Regions from separate parts of the Shewanella mangrovisoli genome, predicted to be linked through region 3. Evidence: predicted binding sites of a transcription regulator. Region 3 holds the regulator's gene; each other region holds the start of a gene.
The links. Region 3 encodes MetJ, which represses methionine synthesis genes. Its sites were predicted from a motif close to TAGACGTCTAGACGTCTA; they were not measured.

Region 1 (5,879 bases), 250 kb from region 3:
ACGATATCACCATGAAACAAGAAGGCAGCAACAACACTGCTTACCTTTCAATGACCACGGGTGATGACAACAGCATTGATATCGCTCAAGACGGCGACCGCAACACTGTAGGCGATACTTTAGTGGCTGACATTCAAGGTAATGACAACGATATCACTATCAAGCAACGTGGCAACAGCAACGGTGCAGAGTTCCAAGTATGGGGCGATAGCAACGACGTTGACTTAAAACAACGTGGTGACGCTAACTTCGCAACCTTTGGCGCTTACGGTACTGACAACGACTTCGACTTATCTTCTAAGGGTGATAACAACGAGCTGGTTGCCTTCGCAACAGGTGAAGACAACAGCATCGAAATCAGCCAAGAAGGTGATGTGAACTTCGCCTATGTGGATGCCGTTGGTAACGACAACGAAGTGGATGTTGAGCAAGATGGCGGACAAAACGAAACCATCATTAGCGTAACAGGTAACAACAACGCCGATGTGACTGCACTGCAACACCGTGGTGATCTGAACCTTATCGATTTAATCATCGAAGGTGATGAAAACTCAGCTCAAATCACTCAAGCGGGTAACGGTAACTGGGTAGGTGGCGATAGCGGCACTTCATTCGCTTCAAGCTCATTTGGCGTGCGTGGTGACAACAACAGCCTAATGATTACACAAACAGGCAATGACAACTTAGTTGTCGGTTCACAAGCTGGCAATAGCAACAGCATCAGCGTTAATCAAAGCGGTGATATGAACGTTGCAACTGTTGTTCAGTACTAATTTTTATCGATAGCCGTCTGCAGTAGACGGCTCAATAAAAACGGGAACATGAATTATGTTCCCGTTTTTATTTGCGTATAAAGTGCTAAAGTGAGTTAGCGCTTGTCGAATCTTGCCGATGTAAATCACCATCCCCGCTCACTCACACCTCACCTTAGCGAGCTTAAGGCTTAACTGCAAAACTCAAAATGGGTTTGATAAGTTTGCGCCCAACGTAATAGTTCAACGCGATTGCGAGACTGGGTCTTACGGAAAATAGAGGAAATATGCGCCTTCACCGTATGCTCACTGATGCAGAGTCTATGGGCAATCTCCTTATTGCGCGCCCCACTGGAGACGAACTGAATAATGGTCCTCTCTCTGGAGGTAAGCGCTTGCAACATGGCTACGGTATCGGCGGGCATCTCATTTTGCCCATCCAACTTTTGCACCACACGGCGAAACATCTTACTGAGCAAGGTTCTATCGTACCAAAGTTCGTCGGCCACCATTTTACGCAGCCCCGTTAGCATCAAATCCATCCGCTGATCTGCAAATAACAGACCGCGGATCCCCAGCAGCATGGCTGACTCTTGATCTAAAGAATTACGCTCGACTTGATACAAAGCGACGGGAACATGTGGCACAAGACGTGACGCTAAGAGTGGGATCCCTTTATTGTCTAAGGCCGCGCCCTTTTGGGCGATTAAACAGAAACTGCGCTGTCCTTTATCTAAATTTAACTCAGAAGCCTGTTTAACAATCCGTGTTTTTAACCCGATAGATTCTGCTAGTATCGCCAAATGGCAAGGCGCTGCCACTTGATGCAGAAAAACTAACTCATTGATAGTACTCAATTTACTCTTCTCCCTGAAAAGTATTTCGTCTTTATTAGTCTAATATTGAACTTAAGCGTGCAAATGCACAAAAATACAATTAATTAACATAGCCCATTTTGACTAGTTACCGCATGAATGCCATCACCCGAATGTACTAAATAATCACTCTTTTTTTATAGTAAGTTCGACTAACAGACCAAGGCTTTATCACTAAACAGTGATTAATCCTGAAGCTTATCGACGGAACAATCAGGTTACACCTTAGTCTATAAAGCTCTCAATCGAAAGTTGACACAAAAATTTAACAGAAAACAATGACGGTTTGAGGCATAAAAAATCCCCTCTAAGTGAGACTTAGAGGGGATTTTTCGGTAAGTGTTTGAGCCTAAGCCTGACCGATTAGTTTTGCGATTTGCTTATCCTGCACACGGGACAAACTGATTAGTGCGACAATGGCCCCAATCAAGGCTAAAAACATATCCGATTGGGTATCCCACACATAACCCTGAGTACCTAAAAAGGCCTCGGCGCCTTCGCCCGTCGCGGCGGCCACCCACCATTCAATCAGTTCGTAGAAGGCGCTGAAGGCCAGCACAAAGCAGGTGACGAGAAAGGCACACCAGGCTCCAGGTTTAACGGCTTGATTACGTAACATAATCTCACGGGCTAACATGGCCGGAATAAAACCTTGAGCAAAATGTCCTACCTTGTCGTAGTTGTTGCGCTCTGTCCCCATCCACTGGGCAATCGTGTCGAACAGTGGCACTTCGGCATAGGTATAGTGCGCGCCAACAAACAACACACAGCAATGCACTAGCACCAAAAAATACACTAAGGGCGTCAGCGGAAAACGCTTGCGGGTAAAAAAGAGCAAGGGCACGGCCACTAATGCGGGCAAGGCTTCAAGCCACCAAGTGAATGGATCTGCGGGTTTTATCGCCGACCATATTAAAACTGAGAGGTAAATACCGCACCAAATGATTTTGTTATTCAATGTTCCTTCCTCTTATGCGATATTGTTCTAATTCTAGAATATTAACTTTAGCCATCTAGCCCTCCACAGTGAGCAAAAAAAGTGCTACTTTGGAAGGCCAAGGTTGTCAGCATATCACACAGAACTATTTCAATTAATTAGAGGGTACCCATATCATGGCGAAACATTCGCTGGACAAGGATAAGATCAAGATCCTGTTGTTGGAAGGCGTCCACCAATCTGCGGTCGATGTATTTGAACGTGCTGGATACACCAATATCGAGTATCACAAAGCCTCCTTAGGTGATGAAGCCCTGCTCGAGTCCATCAAAGATGCTCACTTTGTTGGTATTCGTTCCCGTACCCAATTAACGGCTGAGGTATTGAAGCGTGCCGAAAAACTGATTGCGATTGGTTGTTTCTGTATCGGTACTAACCAAGTGGATCTGGCGACCGCCGAATTACTCGGTATCCCAGTATTTAACGCACCATTCTCTAATACCCGCAGCGTGGCTGAACTGGTATTAGGCGAAATCATCATGCTGATGCGCGGCATTCCTGAACGTAATGCTATCGCCCACCGTGGTGGCTGGATGAAGACGGCAGCCGGCAGTTACGAAGTCCGTGGCAAAACCTTAGGTGTGATAGGTTATGGCCATATCGGTACACAGCTCGGGATCTTGGCTGAAACCTTAGGCATGCGCGTGGTGTTTTTCGATATCGAAGACAAACTACCATTAGGCAATGCCCAGCAAATCCATTCGATGGAACAATTACTGGCACAGTCCGATGTGATCAGTTTGCACGTTCCTGAAACGGCGCAAACCAAAGATATGATCAGCACCGCCGAATTTGCGGCCATGCGTAAAGGCAGCATCTTTATCAACGCCTCACGCGGTACTGTGGTCGATATCGATGCCCTAACGGTCGCCCTTAAAGAGCGTCACCTTGCGGGTGCGGCCATCGACGTATTCCCCGTCGAGCCACAATCGAATGATGATGAATTTATCAGCCCATTACGTGGTTTAGATAACGTGCTGCTGACTCCGCACGTGGGTGGCAGTACTGCCGAAGCCCAGGAAAACATCGGTATCGAAGTTGCCGGTAAGTTAGCTAAATACTCTGACAACGGTTCGACCGTATCTGCGGTTAACTTCCCTGAAGTGTCGCTGCCAATGCACAAAGGCATTTCGCGCTTACTGCACATTCACCAAAACCGTCCTGGCGTGCTAATCAAAATCAACAAAGCCTTCTCTGAAAAAGGCATCAACATTGCCGCTCAGTACCTGCAAACCACTGCAGAAATCGGTTATGTGGTGATGGAAGTCGATACTCACCAAGCCGAAGAAGCCTTGGTTGAACTTAAGGCCATTGAAGGCACACTGCGCACCCGCGTATTGTTCTAATGCTTTAAGCACTCAGCTTGAGTGAATTTATAAGGCGCACATTTCATTCAAGATATGTGCGCCTTATGCTTTTGAGCGCCGCTTAATTCCGCTACAATCTAGCCTCTTGCATCGTCTTCATTTTCAGGATCTCCGCTATGACTATTGCAGTTTCGACACCCACTTGGGATCTGGACGCCTCCATGCCTCCACTTATGCTCGCCAACCTATCCCACCTCGGCCTCATCAAAGTAGTCGGTGAACAGGGGCGCAGTTTTATCCATGGCCAAGTGACTACGGACATTAGCTCACTCGAAGCCAACCAATGGCGCTGGGGCGCACATTGCGATCCTAAGGGTAAGATGATCGCCAGCTTCCGCACCTTTGCTATCCAAGAGGCGCTGTTGATGCTGCTGCCAAGGGAGACTATCGAGGTCGATCTGCCGCAACTGCAAAAATATGCCGTGTTTAGCAAAGCAACCCTGACCAATGCGACGGCGGAGTGGACATTACTCGGCGTAGCAGGCGAACAGGCAACACAATTTATGACCCAACACTTTGATGAAATCACTGAAGAACTGACGCTGGTCGAACATGGCGCCATTTTAAAGGATGCGGATCGTTTTATTCTGGTACTGCAGCCAGATGCGGCAACAGCCTTAGTGGGCGAGCACACAGTGTTTGATGCCAGCGCTTGGCAAGCCTTAGAAATTGCTGCTGGTTACCCTAATCTAGCGCCAAGCCATGCTAACCAATATGTGCCGCAGATGTGCAACCTACAGGCTATCAACGGCATCAGCTTTAACAAAGGCTGCTACATGGGCCAAGAAACTGTGGCTCGGATGAAATACCGTGGTGGTAACAAGCGCGCGCTCTATATTCTCCACGGCACGACTTCCTCAGACATCAAGTTGGAAAGTGCTCTCGAGATCGAATTGGAAGATGGCTATCGCAAGGGCGGGCAAATTATTGAGTTCGTACAGCGTGGCAATCAAGTACTACTCACCGCTGTGCTGGCAAACGATACCGAGAACGGTGCCAAGCTGCGCTTTGCCGACGATGAGCAATCCAGCTTACGCATTCAAGCATTACCCTACTCGCTCGAAGAAGCCTAGCTTCTAAGCGAGTCGTATTGAAAAGGCGCCCTAGGCGCCTTTTTTGTTTAATGCTCGATATAAGTATCTCGAATTGCCACCACCTCGGGCAGAATTTGCTTAAATTCCTCCACCAGCTTAGGGTCAAAGTGTTTACCCGCTTGGCTTTCGAGTAATTCGACCGTGGCTTCGATTGTCCAAGGCTCCTTATAAGGACGGCGCGAAGTCAGGGCATCGAAAACGTCCGCAATTGCCACAATCCTGCCTTCTATCGGAATATTTTCCCCAGACAAACCATTAGGATAACCCGAACCGTCCCACTTCTCATGGTGGGTTAAGGCGATGCGCCGCGCCATTTGCAGCAGTGGATCGCCATGTTCGCCAATGATCTCGGCACCAATGGCAGCATGTTGTTGCATGATTTCCCATTCATCGGCATCAAGCTTACCGGGCTTTTTCAGCACCGCATCGGGCGTGCCGATTTTCCCGATGTCATGCATGGGCGCCGCGTTATACAACAGCTCGCAGAAGGTGCTAGGCAAGCCTAGTTTAACGGCCAGCATCCGTGCATAGTGGCTCATACGCACAACGTGCAGGCCTGTCTCGTTGTCTTTGTATTCGGCGGCGCGACCTAAACGGCGGATAATTTCGAAGCGAGTTTCTTCTAGCTCTTGGGTGCGTTCTCTGACTTGTTGCTCTAGCAGGCGTTTTTGATCGTATAGCGCCAGATGAGTTCGTACCCGAGCTTTTACCACGGGAGCACTCACAGGCTTAGTGATGTAATCGACGGCGCCGAGTTCAAACCCTTGGGTCTCGTCGGCCACCTCAGACAAGGC
Region 2 (5,879 bases), 310 kb from region 3:
GTGACCCGCCGCAGCAATAAAGGTGTTGGCAATACCGCCACCCACAACTAATTGGTCAACGATGCCAGATAAGCTTTCTAATACGGTCAGCTTAGTCGACACTTTAGAACCGCCAACGATGGCCACTAATGGGCGCGCTGGGTTGTCTAAGGCTTTGCCTAACGCTTCTAACTCTTGTGCTAATAATGGGCCTGCACAGGCGATAGGAGCGTGTAAGCCAACACCATTGGTTGACGCTTCCGCCCGGTGAGCGGTACCGAAGGCATCCATCACATACACATCACATAAGGCCGCCATTTTCTTTGACAGGGCTTCGTCGTTTTTCTTCTCGCCTTTGTTGAAGCGAACGTTTTCAAACACAACCACTTCGCCTACCGCAACTTCAACGCCGTCTAAATAGTCGGTCGCTAAGCGCACAGGGCAAGACAGGGCTTTGGCCAAGTAATCGACCACAGGTTGCATGGAGAATTCGCTGTTGTATTCACCTTCGGTTGGACGACCTAAGTGAGACATCACCATTACCGCAGCGCCTTTGGCAAGGGCTAATTCGATAGTGGGAAGAGAGGCGCGCAGACGTGCATCACTGGTGACGACGCCGTTGCTGACTGGCACATTGAGATCTTCACGAATAAGCACTCGCTTACCTTGGAGATCTAAATCTGACATATTGATAATTGCCATGGTAACGCTTCCTTTTATAATCAAAAAAACAAACTGGTTTTTGCATCAATCGGTTAGCTTAGATAGCTACTCGGCACTCGACATCCCGTCGAATTGGCCACTAGGCTTAACCCATTGGTATAAATTCTTATCTTCAGCTTTGTTTAGCTGCAATCATCGCCAAACTGGTATCCAGCATACGATTTGCAAAGCCCCACTCGTTATCGCACCACAGCAACAGTTTAACCAACTGCCCTGCGCTCACCCGAGTCTGGGTGCCATCGACAATACTTGAGCGCGGATCATGGTTAAAATCACAGGATACGAGCGGCTCATCAGTATAGCCTAAGATACCGTTAAATCGTCCATTGGCGGCCAATTCTAACACTTGATTGACGGTGGCAATATCCACTGTTTTATCTAATGTTACCGAAAGATCGATAGCTGTAACGTTGATCGTGGGAACGCGCACCGAAATCGCCTCAAACTTGTCTTTCATGTGCGGCAAAATCCGCTCGATACCGCGGGCAAGTTTAGTGTCGACGGGGATGATTGACTGACCCGCAGCTCGGGTGCGGCGTAAGTCATCATGATAGGCATCAATCACTTGCTGATCGTTCATCGCCGAATGGATAGTGGTAATCGCGCCGCTTTTCACGCCAAAGTGTTTATCCAGCACGTCGATAACGGGCACGATACAGTTGGTCGTACAAGAGGCGTTGGAGACCACAGTATGCTCGGCGCGCAGTAAGTCTTGGTTCACACCGTAAACGATAGTGCCGTCAACATCGGCAGAAGAAGGGTGACTGATTAAGACCTGTTTGGCGCCTGCGTGGATATGGGCCTCGCAACTGTTGCGATCTAAGATGGCGCCAGTCGCTTCATAGACGATGTCGATGTCCATCTCGCGCCAAGGCAGCTTGGCTGGATCCGGTTCGTGGAGAATTTTGATGACGTCATCGCCGATCAGCATCTGATCATCGACTAATTTGACTCTGGGCTGAAACCGACCGTGGGTAGTGTCGTACTGGGTCAGATGAATGATGGCTTCGGGCTTAGCCAACTCGTTGATTGCGACAATTTGTATTTGCTGACGTTTTCCGGACTCATATAAAGCGCGAAGGATTGAGCGGCCAATACGACCATAACCATTGATTGCGACTCGGATCATTGAGGTCTTTATTTCCTCTTAACAATACTGCATATACAAAAACGGCCTGCAAACGATTGCAGGCCGCATTATACAGATTAACCTTTCAAAAGTTTAACCTTTTGTCGGTAATCTCATCACCTAAGCGATTAGCCTAGTGATTTTGCAGCATTCAGCACATTTTCAACGGTGAAACCGAAGTGCTTCAGCAGCACGTTGCCTGGCGCAGACTCACCAAAAGTGGTCATGCCAACAACAGTGCCTTCGAAACCAACATACTTGTACCAGAAGTCAGTATGGGCCGCTTCGATAGCGATACGCTTAGTCACAGCTTTTGGCAGTACAGACTCTTTGTAAGCGGCATCTTGCTTATCAAACTCAGTGTTTGATGGCATAGAAACCACGCGAACTTGTTTGCCTTGTTCGGTCAGCGCTGCAGCCGCTTCTACCGCTAATTGCACTTCACTACCAGTCGCAATCAGGATGTACTCAGGTGCACCAGCACAGTCTTGCAGTACGTAAGCGCCTTTTGCCACATTCGCTAATTGCTCAGCAGTACGTGCTTGAGCCTTCAGGTTTTGACGGCTGAATACTAGCGATGTTGGTGCATGACGACGTTCGATAGCCGCTTTCCATGCCACTGCGGTTTCAGCCGCGTCACATGGGCGCCATACCGCCATGTTTGGCGTCATACGCAGGTTAGCTAATTGCTCAACTGGTTGGTGAGTTGGACCATCTTCACCTTGACCGATAGAGTCATGGGTGTAAACGAAGATGTTTTGAATGCCCATCAGTGCAGACATACGTACTGCGTTACGTGCGTATTCCATGAACATCATGAACGTCGCGCCGTAGTTGATGAAACCACCATGGAGTGACACACCGTTCATGATGCCACTCATACCGAACTCACGTACACCGTAGTACACGTAGTTACCTGCTGGATCTTCTTGAATACCTTTAGAACCTGCCCACAAGGTCAGATTAGAACCCGCTAAGTCAGCACTGCCGCCTAACAGTTCAGGCAGAACCGCACCGAAAGCGGCAATCGCGTTTTGTGACGCTTTACGGCTCGCGATGCCTTCGCCTTTCGCTTGGCATTCTTGGATAAATGCTTGCGCTTTAGCTTCGAAATCGGCTGGTAATTCACCTTTCAGCACACGGCGCTCGTATTCGGCAGCCAGTTCTGGGTAAGCAGCAGCGTAAGCGGCAAACTTGTCGTTCCAAGCCGCTTCACGGGCGTTACCGGCTTCTTTAGCATCCCAACCTGCGTATACGTCGGCAGGGATTTCGAATGGCGCATGTGGCCAGCCTAAGAATTCACGGGCCGCTGCGATTTCAGCATCACCTAATGGTGCGCCGTGGCAATCGTGGCTGCCAGATTTGTTTGGTGAACCAAAACCGATAATGGTTTTGCAGCAGATCATGGTTGGCTTGTCGGTCACCGCTTTTGCCGCTTCGATAGCTGCGCGAATCGCATCGCTATCGTGACCATCAACGTTAGCAATCACGTGCCAGCCGTATGATTCGAAACGTTTTGGCGTGTCATCGGTAAACCAGCCTTCAACATGACCGTCGATAGAGATGCCGTTGTCATCCCAAAATGCGATCAGTTTGCCTAGGCCTAAGGTACCTGCCAGAGAACAAGCTTCGTGGGAAATACCTTCCATCAAGCAGCCATCGCCGAGGAAGCAGTAAGTGTAGTGGTCAACAATATCGTGACCTTCACGGTTGAACTGTGCCGCTAAGGTTTTTTCTGCAATCGCCATACCCACAGCGTTGCTGATCCCCGCCCCTAATGGGCCAGTGGTGGTTTCAACACCTGGGGTGTAACCGTATTCTGGGTGACCCGGGGTTTTTGAATGTAACTGACGGAATTGCTTCAGTTCATCGATAGGCAGGTCGTAGCCAGTCAGGTGTAATAAAGAGTAGATCAGCATAGATCCGTGACCGTTAGAGAGGATAAAACGATCTCTATCTACCCATTTCGGATTGTTCGGATTGTGCTTAAGGAAATCATTCCACAGCACTTCAGCAATATCTGCCATGCCCATTGGGGCGCCAGGGTGGCCTGAGTTTGCTTTTTGAACTGCATCCATACTTAACGCACGGATTGCGTTGGCGAGTACTTTACGGGAAGACATGCTCTCTCCTGCTTAATTTGTGGGGTCTAGCGGGCAATTTGGACGCATATTTTCCCCTACATAGCGAAGCGACGCAAACGAAAATTGCATTCCACTGTCCAGTCTGGTGGATTACACCTTTGAAGGTTTAGGCGAATTCATCTTAAAACACATTAAACATATTTGTAATACAATAATTCAAATATGTTATATCCTTTGTCACATTTAGTCCCATAGCAATCAGGCTACAACCTTGGTTTGAGCTTAGCTCAGCGACAACTTACCCACCTCATCTGGAACAAAAACCACATACCACTATCAATTCATTGAGTTAGAGCAGAAACTCCAGCGCCGCAAACTCTCCCCGATTTGGGGCTTACCTCACTTTACACACAAATATTTAGTTTAGGGGGTGTCAACCAAGGGAAATTCCACTAAAATAGCCGTCTAGATGTAGATGCTTCTACACGTTTGATTGCTAACGACGAGATTTTCCTACTATGGCAAAGCACTTGTTTACTTCTGAGTCGGTCTCAGAAGGTCATCCCGATAAGATTGCAGATCAGATTTCTGATGCTGTGCTAGACGCGATTCTGGCCCAAGATCCTAAAGCACGTGTTGCGTGCGAAACATATGTCAAAACTGGCATGGTATTAGTAGGTGGCGAAGTGACCACCTCTGCCTGGGTTGATATTGAAGAGCTGACCCGTAAAACGGTTCGTGAAATTGGTTATGTCCATTCCGATATGGGCTTCGATGCCGATTCTTGCGCAGTATTAAATGCGATTGGTAAACAGTCTCCAGACATCAACCAAGGTGTCGACCGTGCCGATCCAAAAGAACAAGGTGCCGGCGACCAAGGTTTAATGTTTGGTTATGCCAGCAACGAAACTGACATTCTGATGCCAGCGCCAATCACCTATGCCCACGCATTAGTGAAGCGCCAATCAGAAGTACGTAAAGATGGCACTCTGCCATGGTTACGCCCAGATGCGAAAAGCCAAGTCACCTTCGCTTACGAAGACAACAAAATTGTTGGTATCGATGCGATCGTACTGTCTACCCAACACAGCCCAGACATCGCCCAAGCGGATCTGATCGAAGGCGTGATGGAAACCATCATCAAGCCAGTTCTGCCAGCACAATGGCTGAACAAGGACACTAAATACTTCATCAACCCAACTGGCCGTTTCGTTATCGGTGGCCCAATGGGTGACTGTGGTTTAACCGGTCGTAAGATCATCGTAGATACCTACGGCGGTATGGCACGTCACGGTGGTGGTGCTTTCTCTGGTAAAGACCCATCAAAAGTTGACCGTAGTGCGGCCTATGCTGCCCGTTATGTAGCGAAAAACATCGTTGCAGCAGGCTTAGCGGACCGTTGTGAGATCCAAGTGTCTTACGCTATCGGTGTGGCTGAACCTACGTCTATCAGCGTTGAGACCTTCGGTACTGGTAAAGTGTCTGAAGAAGTCTTAATCAAGTTAGTCCGTCAACACTTCGACCTGCGTCCATACGGCCTGACTGAAATGTTGAACCTGGCTCGCCCAATTTATCAAGCAACCGCCGCTTATGGTCACTTTGGCCGTAACGAGTTCCCTTGGGAAGCGACGGATAAAGCTGACGCACTGCGGGCCGATGCAGGTCTATAATCTGCATTAAGATCACGCTTTCGCTTGTAAAAAAACCGCCTAAGGGCGGTTTTTTTATGCTTAGGATGCATTGCCTAACCCCATCATAATCAGCAAGATGGCTTTATTTGCGGGCAAAAGACAGGGACTCAATGAAGTCGTTAATCGCACAACTCCAATCCTGTTCTTGGGCGACCAAGGTGGGCCATAACGAGCCCATGACCAAAACCTTAGGCAGCCTTGAAGAAATCACCACTTATCTTGAAAAGGATCCCGACCGTTTTTTCGAACCGCCCTACTCCGAACCCTATGAAA
Region 3 (5,879 bases):
ATCCGATTGCACCGCCGCCGCTGTTACCTCACGGCCCGCACCCGGTCCACGGATAATCAGAGGATTACCTTGGTAGAAAGCAGAGCGGATCACAAACACATTGTCCCCGGGCGTGAGATTAGCGTAGGGATGATTCGCATCAATCCACTGTAATCCCACCTCGGCTTTTAGGGTCGCGCCACTATTGTCCAAGGAGGCGACATATCTGAGCACTTTATTTTGCTCTGCCGCAGCGCCGTATTGTTGCTGCAATTCATCATCCAACTCACCGATACGAGCAAGGAATTGTTCCAGCGGAATATCCGCTAAATGGGCTGGCACTAAGGAGCGCAGCTCAATATCCTCAAGCTCGATTTCAAGACCGATTTCACGGGCTAAAATCAGCAGCTTGCGCTGCATATCGCGGCCAGAAAGATCGTCGCGGGGATCGGGTTCGGTAATGCCGAGGCCACGCGCTTCAACCACTAATTCCGAGAAGGGTTTGCTGGTATCGTATTTCTCGAATAACCAACACAGGGTACCAGAGAAAATCCCGCCAACAGCTTCAACGCTATCGCCACTGTTACGCAAATCGTTTAAGGCGTGCTGGATAGGTAGACCCGCGCCGCAGCTGGCGTTATAGCGCCAGAATAGACGGCGATAACCGAGTTGCTCCTTCAGCTCGCGGTAGAACGGCAGCGGGCCTGAACCCGCAAGCTTGTTCGCGCTGACCATATGGATGCCGCGCTCGAAAAACTCTGGGTATTGCAGGGTTAAACTGGCGCTGGCGCTGATATCTAATGCAATCAGTTCATCACAGTTAAGTTGTTCTAATTGTTCGAATAAGTGATCATATTGCCAAGGTGTTGCCTCGGCATCGAATTCCTGCTGCCAGTTTTCTAAATCCACAGCCACAGACTTGATCAGGGCTTTGCTGGAACTCACTAAACCGACGAGTTCGACACGTGCTTCAAGCTCTTGATTCAACGAGGGAGAAACTGACTTAAACAGCTTCACCCACGCCTCGCCAATATTGCCCACACCCAGCAGTAATACACCAATGCGTTTACGTGGACCAGCACAGCGGCGATGCACTTTTTGCGTCAGCAGATTAACCTGCGACTGTGGCACTAAGGTCACCAGACTTAAGTCACCACTGAACAAAGGCTTAGCGTCGCGGCTCAGTAAACGGGCAAAGCTGCGGCGATAATGCTCGGCATCGGCACTCACAAGCGCCACTAAACCGAGTTCGGTATTAATTTGCAGCTCCTTAATGCCGAGGGCTTCGGCCTGTGCATCCAATAACTTTTGTACTTGTTTCTGGTTTTCAGCGGTGTAGGCAAGTTCGAGTCGTTGATGCGCCGATACCCAATGGGCCAGCGGCGTTAACCCCGCTTCGACTAATTGCTCGAGCAGGCTGGCCACATCGCCCGCAATCTTAAAGCCAAATAACACCACGGCATTCAGGTTGGTCACCACGGGCGCACTCGCCGAGGAACTGTGGGGAGCAATCAGGGTAAAGTCGGTATGGGAGGCGTAGCTTGAGCGCACGGCCAGGCTCACCTCAGTGTTAAATAGCGGCTGCAAAGTGCGTGAATGCAACACGGGCGAGCCTAAACGCGCCAAGCGGTCGGCTTCGGCGAGGGACATGCTCTTGAGTAATTTCGCATCGTTGATCTTATTCGGATCGGCGTTAAATACCCCTTCAACGTCGGTCCAAATGGTCACGCGTTCAATGTCGGCAAGGCTAGCAATTAAGCTGGCACTAAAGTCAGAGCCATTGCGACCCAATAGCAAGGTATCGCCACGCTCGTTGGCGCAGATAAAACCTGTGATCACTAAACGCTCGTTAGGATGCGCGGCCAGTAAAGCTTGCACTTTGGTACGGGATTCTTGCACACGAATTTGCGGCACGGCGGCCTCGTCGGCCACGAGAATCGAACAGGCATCCACATGACTTGCGGCGACACCCGATTCACGCAGCAGCGCGGCCATCAGGCGCGCCGACCAACGTTCACCAAAGCTCACCACATGGCTAATTTGGTAATCGTTACGGGAATCTAAAGATAATAGACTGATTAACTGGGCTTTATCCGTAGTTAAACGCTCACGCAGATCCCGCGCTTGCTCATTGGATAACAGCTGCTCAATCAAGCCTTGCTGATAACTGATAAGGACTTGCAACTCTTCTTGCCATAATTGGTTGCTATCGCGCAGGGACAATAATTTATATAAAAAGTTAGTGGTTTTACCCGCGGCAGACACCACCACCAGATCATCACTATGACCATGGGTTAACAGAATATGGGCGACTCGGCGATAACAATCGGCATCGGCTAAGCTGGAACCACCAAATTTATGTAAGTGACAACGTGCCATCTCGAATTCCTCTACTGACAAGCCGCGACGGCGGCCAATCCTGCTTGAATATCTGCAACTAAGTCGTCGGCATCTTCAATACCAACCGACAAACGTAATAGGGTGTCTTTAATGCCAGCTTCATAACGCGCTTGGGGCTCCATCGCCCTGTGTGTCATAGTCGCGGGCACGGCCACGAGACTCTCAACGCCACCTAAGCTCTCGGCCACGCTGAATAAACTTAAGGCATCTAAAAAGGCGACCACTTCAGCCTCGCCGCCCTTAAGCTCAAAACTCAGCATAGCGCCAAAGCCTTTTTGCTGCTTGGCGGCAATGGCATGGCCGGGGTGTTCCGCAAGGCCTGGGTAATACACTTTGCTCACCACTGGGCTACTTGTCAGCACATCCACAATACGCTGGGCATTGCTTTGGTGCTCACGAATGCGTACGGCTAAGGTACGCAGGCCACGCAGGGTTTGATAACTGTCGAAAGCTGACCCCGTTAAGCCTAAGGTGTTCGACCACCAATGTAAGGTCTCACCGAGTTGAGGATCTTTGGCGATCACAGCGCCGCCCACCACATCGCTGTGGCCATTGATGTACTTAGTGGTGGAGTGGATAACGATATCGGCACCCAGTAACAGCGGTTGCTGCAAAATTGGCGAGAGGAAAGTGTTGTCCACCACCACTAAAGCGCCCACGGCGTGGCTCGCCTTCGCGATAGCTTCGATATCGACGACTCGCAGCAGAGGGTTAGAGGGGGTTTCAATCCACACCATCTTAGGTTGCTGGGCGATAGCTTGCTCGAGCGCTTGAGCGTCGGTTTGATCGACCACCAGCAGTTTAAATTGGCCCTTTTTAGCCAAGTTAGTGAATAAACGGTACGAACCGCCGTAGCAATCGTGGGGCACCACCAGCAAGTCATCAGGGCCAAGCAACGTAGTCACTAAGGTAATGGCCGCCATACCAGTGCAAGTCACCACACCAGTTGCGCCCTTTTCCAGCTTAGCTAGGGCATCACCTAGGATGCTGCGGGTAGGATTGCCGGAACGGCTGTAATCAAATTCGCGAGGATTTTTATGACCATCGAAGGCGTAATTCGTCGACAGGTAAATTGGCGGCACCACAGCGCCATACTGAGTATCGCTTTCGATACCCTGACGCACTGCTAATGTGGCTAATTGACGTTCGGTCACTAATTTGCCTGCGGTCATCGGGAACTCCTAAGTTCGCAAAGAGATGTCTGGACGTCTAAATGTACCTAAGCCCAGTGGCATCGTCAATAGGCGTTAAGACGTTTAGACGTCTAAACATAAAGAAATCTGTTTGCAATCACTAAGAAATAGTAGCAATAATTTGACTGTTATCTGTAAGGGTTTAAAATCTGCCCCGAATTTAGCGTTATAACAGGTGAGTCAATGACTGAATGGAATGGGGAATACATCAGCCCCTATGCTGAACATGGCAAGAAGAATGAACAAGTAAAGAAAATTACTGTGTCTATTCCGCTCAAAGTGCTAAAAGTCCTCACGGATGAACGTACCCGTCGTCAGGTGAACAACCTGCGCCACGCCACCAATAGCGAACTCTTGTGTGAAGCATTTTTGCATGCCTACACCGGCCAGCCTCTGCCTAATGATGCCGATCTGTCGAAAGATAGCCCAGACAGCATTCCCGCCGAAGCGAAACGGTTGATGGACGAAATGGGGATCGAGTGGGAAGATATGGAATAACGCTCAGGCGTCCATAATCCTGCCGTAACTAATTATTAGGGATCGTTAATACTCATCTTGCCTGATGGGTTAGAGTAACGATCCCTATTTTGTTTTTGATGGAATCCTATGTTCTCCTTGATAGATCCACAAACGCTCGCCATTGCGTCTGTGATTGTGTTTTTAGGTGCCCTCACCCAGAGTCTGATTGGCTTTGGTCTTGCTGTGGTGGCGAGTCCGCTGCTGTATATTGTCGACCCCGAATTAGTGCCAGCCCCGGTGATTGTGATGGGTTTTTCCATCGCCCTGCTCACCCTACTGCGTGAGCGCGGCCATTTAGAATTCAACGGCTTGCAATATGCGCTGATTGGTCGAGTGCCCGGAGGTTTTATCGGTGCCAGCCTGTTGCTGTTTGCGCCGCAGCCGATTCTTGGTCTGGCGATTGCTGGCATTGTGGCGGTCGCCGTGGTGCTGAGCCTGTATAAATTCAGCCTGCCAGTGAATAAAGCGACTCTGTTTGGCGCGGGCGTGGTATCGGGGATCTTCGGTAATATTGCCGCCATTGGTGGCCCACCGATGGCGATTTTGTTAGCGGGTAAGGATGCCTCAAAATTTCGCGCCGCACTCTCAGCCTTCTTTATCTTCAGCTCAACCATAGCGCTGGTCATCCTTGGGGTGACGGGCCTGCTCGAAATCAAGCATTTATGGTTATCCCTGATGCTGCTGCCCTCGGTCTTTTTAGGCTATTTAGTGGCGGGTAAACTGGTGGGGAATGTGGATAAGCATAAGACCAAGATGGCAACCTTAGCCCTCTGCGCTATCAGCGCCTTAGTGCTTACGGTGAAATCTGTGATTGAGCTATTGCCGCAATAATTACCGCAATAATCCCCTTCCAATCGCTGCCAATTGCCGCCATAAAAAAGCACCGTTACCGGTGCTTTTTGCTTGCAGGGGATGTGTGACTTATCCCATCGAGATTGCAGTTCACCAGAGCACTAACTTAGATAGCTTTGTCCCGCATACACAATAAAGTGTCTTAGTGCTAACACGCCGGTTAAGCTGGCGCAGGCCACCATGATCATCGCGCCCTTGCTGTGGCGAGTCGCGGCAGGCAACAGCATAAACAGCAATGGAATACCAAAACCAACCCCAACCACGCCAATCCAGAATACGCTCGCCCACACGCCAGAGGTGAGTGATGCCAGCGCCACAGCAGCCGCGCCGCCCTTAAAGTACAAGGCGCAAAACAACATAAACAGGAACATGATTTCGATGGCCATCACTGGCAGCTCTAAGCCATGCATTTTGGCTAAGGTCTTGTCGTGGCTATCAGTCTTGAACATCACCAGCGCCAGCACCGCATTGGCAGCAGCGCCCGCCGATAAACCAGAGACTAAAAACAGCGCCGGCAATACCGCGGTATTCAGCATCGGATAGGCATTCATGGCCGAGATTAAGAAGCCTGTATAAGCGCCCACGCCAATCGCAAGGATAAACAGCAACACTTCAATCAGCTTTCTAAAGGGCATCAGCAGCTTAGCAATAGGCACGAGGAAACCTAAGCCCCACTTTGGCAGTTCGTCACGCAGCACAAGAATCGCGTAGGCAAATGCCAAGGGTGAGTAAGCCAGTAGCGCTAATACCCCAATCGCCATAACGGACTGGAAGTTATAGTTGATTAAAATCAGCCAGAAGTGGAAAGGCTTCGTTAAATCAAACACTAAACATGCCAAGCCTAGGCAAATGGCCACTGGGCCAATAATGGCAGCGGCCTTGAGAATACTGGTCTCCCCCTGCGCTTGATCCTTATTAAACCAACGCAGGCCAATG

Region 1: a site for MetJ is predicted at 2,634-2,651, ahead of serA (phosphoglycerate dehydrogenase). Genes of this name have one in related genera too.
Region 2: a site for MetJ is predicted at 4,374-4,391, ahead of metK (methionine adenosyltransferase). Genes of this name have one in related genera too.

What each region holds. Positions count from the first base shown of each region.
Region 1 covers NZ_CP080412.1:3,908,316-3,914,194, forward strand. The annotation lists gene K0H60_RS17085 (curlin) at 1-773, shown strand, start outside; gene K0H60_RS17090 (helix-turn-helix transcriptional regulator) at 944-1,609, opposite strand; gene K0H60_RS17095 (DUF2238 domain-containing protein) at 1,977-2,585, opposite strand; gene serA (phosphoglycerate dehydrogenase) at 2,741-3,970, shown strand; gene ygfZ (tRNA-modifying protein YgfZ) at 4,108-5,064, shown strand; gene K0H60_RS17110 (response regulator) at 5,112-5,879, opposite strand, start outside.
Region 2 covers NZ_CP080412.1:3,847,274-3,853,152, forward strand. The annotation lists gene K0H60_RS16795 (phosphoglycerate kinase) at 1-681, opposite strand, end outside; gene epd (erythrose-4-phosphate dehydrogenase) at 815-1,831, opposite strand; gene tkt (transketolase) at 1,960-3,954, opposite strand; gene metK (methionine adenosyltransferase) at 4,434-5,585, shown strand; gene K0H60_RS16815 (hypothetical protein) at 5,717-5,879, shown strand, end outside.
Region 3 covers NZ_CP080412.1:4,160,302-4,166,180, forward strand. The annotation lists gene K0H60_RS18100 (bifunctional aspartate kinase/homoserine dehydrogenase II) at 1-2,358, opposite strand, end outside; gene metB (cystathionine gamma-synthase) at 2,370-3,533, opposite strand; gene metJ (met regulon transcriptional regulator MetJ) at 3,756-4,070, shown strand; gene K0H60_RS18115 (sulfite exporter TauE/SafE family protein) at 4,179-4,922, shown strand; gene nrfD (NrfD/PsrC family molybdoenzyme membrane anchor subunit) at 5,045-5,879, opposite strand, start outside.